2 linked regions of the Magnetococcus marinus MC-1 genome follow. The protein of the gene in region 1 interacts with the protein of each later gene in a pairwise test. Links are inferred from orthologs where the notes say so. Each region holds a gene or a part of one and is shown on either strand. Other genes may lie near its edges.

The links. Proteins that work in one complex are often made in the same cells at the same time.
Region 2: the proteins of MMC1_RS07215 (region 1) and ftsZ interact in binary tests that used the Escherichia coli proteins (3 or more experiments, as listed by UniProt). The link is inferred for Magnetococcus marinus MC-1 from one-to-one orthologs.

The regions. Positions count from the first base shown.
Region 1 is NC_008576.1:1,714,372-1,717,881, forward strand. The notes cover bases 318-3,295. They hold MMC1_RS07215 (rod shape-determining protein), read left to right. Parts: upstream 318-1,278; coding sequence 1,279-2,313; downstream 2,314-3,295. Other genes in these bases: glnD ([protein-PII] uridylyltransferase), read right to left, coding at 318-1,007; mreC (rod shape-determining protein MreC), read left to right, coding at 2,330-3,253; mreD (rod shape-determining protein MreD), read left to right, coding at 3,250-3,295. Outside these bases: more of glnD, read right to left, coding at 1-317; more of mreD, read left to right, coding at 3,296-3,510. UniProt on the Escherichia coli protein: Forms membrane-associated dynamic filaments that are essential for cell shape determination. Acts by regulating cell wall synthesis and cell elongation, and thus cell shape.
Region 2 is NC_008576.1:923,097-926,085, forward strand. It holds ftsZ (cell division protein FtsZ), read right to left. Parts: upstream 2,150-2,989; coding sequence 851-2,149; downstream 1-850. Other genes in the region: lpxC (UDP-3-O-acyl-N-acetylglucosamine deacetylase), read right to left, coding at 1-371; ftsA (cell division protein FtsA), read right to left, coding at 2,225-2,989. UniProt on the Escherichia coli protein: Essential cell division protein that forms a contractile ring structure (Z ring) at the future cell division site. The regulation of the ring assembly controls the timing and the location of cell division.

The DNA.
Region 1 (3,510 bases):
ATAAACTGCTCAACACCCAACATGCCTTCGCGGTCGCGATAGCCAAAATCCTGGGCGATGGTGAGCTGGTGGCCAAAGGTCAAGCGGTCATCGCGACGGTCGGCGGTGTAGTGTAGCGCATTGCGGATGCGCCATAAAAATTCACGGGCGCGGGTAAAGGTGGTATACTCCTCTTCCGTGATCAATTGTTGTGGAATAAGATCTTTAATGCGCATAACTTTGTAGCGGTATTTAGCGGCCCAAAAAAGGGTGTGGATATCCCGCAGACCGCCGGGGTTTTCTTTAATATTGGGCTCCAGATAAAAGAGCGAATTGCCAAAACGTTCGTGACGTTTGGACTGCTCCTCTAACTTCTCCTTGAGAAAACGGGCAGGGTCGGATAAAACCCGCTCTTGAAAATGCTCGCTAAAGTTTTTAAAGAGGGCGCGGTTGCCGGCGAGAAAACGCGACTCCAGCATGCTGGTGCGATTTTCAATCTCTTCATTGGCTTGGGCCATGCATTCATCTAGGGTGCGCACCGCCTGCCCGACATCCAAGCCTAGGTCCCATAGAAAATAGAGGACCTTTTCAATCTTGTCGGTGATCTCGCTAGGGGCAGCGTCGGGTATGATAAAGAGCAGGTCGATGTCGGAATACGGGGCTAACTCACCACGGCCATAACCGCCGGTAGCCACCATGGCATAGCGCTCATCCGGGTGCTCATCCAGCGTGGCGGCCCCCTCTTCGACCGCTTGGTGGGCAATGCCGTGTACCAGGGCATGCAGCCGATTGAGCAGCAGGTCCATGACGAAGGTGTGGCCTTTGACAATACGCCGACCCGTTGCGCCGCACTCATGTTCAATACGCAGTGCCTCGCGGCCCATTTGTAGCGCATTTTTAAAGATGTTAACCAACTCTTGTCGGCCTTTGCTCTCGAAGGGGCTGGGGCCGTGGCGGCGCACCGCATCGGTAATGGCCTCATCGAGTTCCGAAATGTTGATCAGAGGGCGTTTCGCATCTTGATGCATAATAGAGCCATTAAGGAAGGTAATGCGCAAGGCGACCATAAAGGGTGCTTGAAGCGCTGGTGGGTAAGGTGTACATTCCTAGAGTTTATGTCTAAATGCGCGCGCCGCCAAGGAAGCACCGTTTTTAGACCGCTTTTCGTTGTGTTTTTTTGGGATCTCCCGGTTCGGCTACGCCCACCGGGGGGTGATTCGGTACGGTTAACTGCGGCGATATGGGCTGCGTGGCCGTTTTAGAGATGGTTTGACCCCCGTTTCCTGAGGTTTCAAGGTAATGTTGAGTAAACTGTTGGGGCTTTTTTCCACTGATATGGCCATCGACCTGGGTACCGCGAACACGCTGGTCTATGTGCGCGGCAAGGGTATTGTACTATCAGAACCTTCCGTGGTGGCGATTCATGAAAGCCCCCGCCATGGACGTAAAGTATTAGCGGTTGGTAATGAAGCCAAGCGTATGCTGGGCCGCACCCCCGGTAATATTGTCGCAACCCGCCCCATGCGGGATGGTGTGATTGCGGATTTTACCGTAACCGAAGCGATGCTCAAACATTTTATACGGCGGGTACATAAACGCCGCTTTTTCCACTCCCCCCGGATTATTGTTTGCGTGCCCAATGGGGCTACCCCGGTGGAACGTAAGGCGATCCGGGATTCTGCCGAGACCGCCGGTGCCCGTGAGGTGTTTTTGATTGAAGAGCCCATGGCGGCGGCCATCGGGGCCGGGCTACCGGTTACCGATGCTTCGGGCTCTATGGTGGTGGATATTGGAGGGGGAACCAGTGAGGTAGCCATCATTTCGCTGGCGGGTATCGTGTTTTCCCGTTCCATCCGTGTGGGTGGGGATAAGATGGATGAGGCCATCATGGCCCATGTGCGCCGCAAATACTCTCTGCTGATTGGCGAGAGCACCGCCGAGATGATCAAAATCAAGGTCGGTTCCGCTTACCCCCTGGAGGAGCGTATTGAGGTTGAAGTTAAAGGGCGTGACCTGATTAATGGGGTGCCAAAACACCAAATGATCTCTGACCCGGAGATTCTGGAGGCATTGCAAGAGCCCATTAACGCCATTACCGAAGGGGTGCGTACCGCCCTGGAGTGCTGCCCGCCGGAGCTGGCTGCCGACATTGTGGATCGGGGTATCGTCTTAACGGGTGGTGGCGGCCTGCTGCGTGGTCTGGATCGTCTTATCTCCGAAGAGACCGGCTTGCCGGTGATTGTGGCGGAAGATCCCCTCTCGTGCGTGGTTATGGGGTCCGGTAAGGCTCTGGAGGAGCTGGACGCCATGTCCGATATTCTCACCGACCAGTAGTTTAGGCTAGGCTACGATGCTGCCCTTGTGGAGCTTAATACGTCTACACCGACAAAGACTAACGGCCGCAACCTTTTTGTTGCTGGCCGTTTTTCTATTGTTTGTCTTGCGTGCTGATTCGCCAGGGGTGTTGGCGTTTAAGGGGGTGCTGGCCAACCTGTTGGGTGGGATGCAACGGTTGGTGCTCTCCCCGGTGGAGGCAACCCGTGCCGCTGGCCAACGGCTGCAAGAGTTGGGGCACCTGGATGAAGAAAACCTACGCCTCAAACGGCTGCTGGCCAATGTGGGACCTATGCAGTTGCAACTGGACGAGGCGCTTAAAGAGAATCGTCGCCTGCGTCAGATTTTACGTATGTCGGTGGATCCTCACTACACCTACACGGTGGCGCGGGTGGTGGGTGACAGCTCGTCGGCTTTTTCACGGGTATTGTTGGTCAATGCCGGTGCTCAGGAGAAGGTGCGACCCGACACCCCGGCGGTTAGCCCGGCCGGTGTGGTGGGGCGGGTGGTGGCGGTGGGTACCCGTCGCAGCACGGTGCTAACCCTGCATGACATCAACTCGCGGGTGCCGGTGCAGGTGCAGCGTTCGCGCTTGCGTGCCATGGTGGCTGGGACCAACAGCAGTACTCTGGAGCTACGTTTTGTGGTCAAGGGGGGGGATATTTTGGTGGGGGATCTGCTCATTACCTCGGGTACCGGTGGGGTTTTTCCCAAAGGGGTTGGGGTTGCTCGGGTGACCTCGCTTAATCCCAATGCGGATGGGTTGTTTATGCAGGCTACCGCCCGGGCATTGGTGGATCTTGACCGCTTGGAGGAGTTGCGTCTCATGCTGCCGGTGGTGGATGCCGAACCCCTTAGTGAGGGTGAGGAGGCCACCATTACGGATCGCACCGATTTGCGCCCCTTGGGATTGCTGCCCGAGGGGACAAACACACCATGACGCTAGCAGGGAGCCTGCTGGCACCTTGGTTGCCGCTGTTAAGTCTCATGCTGGCGGTGGCGGTGCAGGAGGTGGCGTTGCCTTATCAGGCTTGGTCGGTGTTTCGTCCAGACCTGTTGTTGGTGGCGCTCTTTTATTGGCGTCTCTACCGGCCTGACCGCTGTGGACCGGGTTCTGCCTTTGGGGCAGGGGTGGCGGTGGACCTGCTCAGCGGTGGTCCCATGGGGATCAACGCTTTGAGTAAAATTTTGATTACC
Region 2 (2,989 bases), 790 kb from region 1 along the record:
GCATTTTGGTCAACTACCCCAGCGCACTCAAGCAGAAACACAAAAGGGGCCGCACTGCCATCCATAATGGGCACTTCAGGGCCGTCAATATCCACAATGGCATTGTCCACCCCCATGCCCGCAAAGGCGGCCAGCAGATGCTCAATGGTCGAGACGCTCACCCCATCATTATTGGAGATGGTGGTACACAAACGGGTATCTTTGACATTCATGACGTGGGCGGGTACCCGCGCATTATTAAGGTCGGTACGGCGGAACACAATGCCATGATTCGCAGGTGCCGGTTGCAACGAAAGGTAGGCCTTTTGGCCACTGTGCAAACCTATGCCCGTGCAGCGTACCGTGTTTTTGAGTGTGCGTTGGAAATGCATGGATAACTCCTCATGAGATGAACCCTCATACAAAACTGGGCACCTCGTTTACTCTCATCCGCTTTATTAACCGTCAATACGCCCAAAAAAGTTGCATCGGTGCAGGATACAACGGACCGTTCCTGTTAAGAAAACAAAAGAGCAAGAATTATGCACAAAAACCACATGGAAGGGGAGATAAATCGGATTCAGGCTCTTTTAGGAATAAAATACGGGAGGGAAGTGCCTTCCTTGGCGACCCCGCAAAGGTTACCCTTCGCTAACATTGGCAATCCTGCCAACGACCGTAGATCCTGTTGCCACTTTCTGACAAGAAAGGTACAGGATCGTTCCCTGGGATATTAAATGGCCATCCCTGGCCAAGGTTCAACCCAAAGGTTGAACCGTCCTTAACCAAATTAAGCGATGTACGCAGCATACCCCTTTGTGATCCGCTCCGGGCACCACGCCCAAAAGGGCGTGGTGCTAGAGAGGTGATCTCAATCCATCTGGCGGCGCAAGAAGGTTGGGACATCAAAGTCCTCATGACCACCATGCACACCGTCCACATTGCGACGTTGGCGCTCTTGGCGCTCTTGACGCATCTGCCGTACATAGCTGTTGTCCACCACTTTGGCTTGGGCGGCATAATCAACGGCTGTCTGTGGCTGGCTGGGCTGCTGTTGGTAGGCGGGGTGTTGTGTAGAATGGGCAGCCTGCTGATGATAGGCTGGCGCAGCTTGGCGCGCGGAGGGCGCTTGGCGTGCGGCGGGTGCGTGGGGCTGGGGCGCTACCGTTTCGGTAAAGGTCGTCTCTTGCGCAGGGAAGGCCATCTTATCACTCTGACCAATACCCGTAGCCACCACGGTGACACGCACGGTATCATCGAGGTTTTCGTTGAGGGTGGTACCAAACACAATGTTGGCATCTTCATGGGCCATATCACGAACCACCATCACCGCCTCATCCACCTCTTGCAGGGTGAGGTTGTAACCGCCGGTAATGTTGACCAGCACACCACGGGCACCGTGGATCGAGGCATCATCCAACAGCGGGCTGGAGATGGCGTTGTTGATGGCGGTCATGGCACGCCCTTCGCCAGAGGCTTCAGCGGCCCCCATCATCGCTTGCCCCATCTCTTCCATAACGGTGCATACATCGGCAAAGTCAACATTGATGTGGCCAGGATGGGTAATCAGATCGGTAATACCACGCACAGCCTGTTGTAAAACATCGTCAGCCTTGCGGAAAGCGTCCAAAATGGTGGTGTTTTTGCCAACCGCAGCCATAAGCTTTTGATTGGGGATGGTAATCACCGTATCCACATGATCACGCAGCTCTTCCAGACCCTCTTCGGCCTGACGCATGCGGCGCTTGCCCTCGAAATGAAAGGGCTTGGTCACCACCGCAACGGTTAAAATACCCAGCTCTTTGGAGATGCGTGCAATAATCGGCGCTGCACCGGTACCCGTACCACCCCCCATGCCCGCCGTAATAAACACCATGTCTGCCCCTTCAATGGCTTGACGTAGGCGTGCTTCGGTCTCCATGGCGGCGTTTTTACCCACTTCGGGTTTGGCACCAGCGCCCAGACCACGGGTAATATCTTCACCAATTTGAATACGGGTTGGGGCCAAACTTTTCGTAAGGGCTTGTGCGTCTGTGTTGGCAACAATGAATTCAACCCCTTCTAGGTGGGACTGAATCATGTTGTTGACAGCGTTACCGCCGCCACCGCCGACACCAATTACTTTGATGCGGGCCTCTAGGTCATCTGTGTGTGCGAACTCGATGGTCATTTATACCCCCTTGGTATTGCGCGTTTATCCGCGTCTATTTTGGGTTTTGTTATGGTTATTGTTTAAGTCGGTGCATTAAAAAATGTCACCAAACCAGGAGCGCATGCGCGAAACCATGGAGCGGCTGCCACCGACATCATCCTGGTTGTAACGCATGGTTGATTCTTGTCCATAGCGATTGGCATAGAGTACCAAACCCGTCGCGGTGGCATAGCTGGCGTTAGCGATCACATCGGTCAAGCCACCAACCCCTTGGGGCAAGCCGCGCCGAACCGGTTTGTTAAAAATCTCCTCGGCCAGATCCACGATACCTTCAGTATTGGCCGCGCCGCCGGTCAACACAATGCCTGCGGCAATCTGCTCATCAAATCCGGAGCGTACAATCTCACGCTGAACCAGGGTAAACAGCTCTTCAACGCGGGGTTCGATAATCTCTGCCAAGATGTGTCGACCCAGTGAGCGTGGGGGGCGTTCGCCGATGCTGGGAACCTCGATGGTCTCATCTGGACCCACCAACGCCGAAAGGGCACAGCCAAATTTACGTTTGAGCTGCTCCGCCTCACGGGTGGGGGTGCGTAGCCCCACCGCAATGTCATTGGTCATATGGTCGCCGCCAATAGCCAGCACAGCGGTATGTTTGATATGACCTTCTGCATAGATGGCAATGTCTGTTGTACCACCACCAATATCCAACAGACAGCAACCAAGCTCTTTTTCATCCTCGGTCAAGCAGGCCTCTGCCGAGGCCAGTTGCTCAAGAATAATATCCCCAACATCCAAGCCGCAGCGGTTGGCGCACTTGACAATATTCTGCGCCGATGCCACCGCCCCCGTCACCAA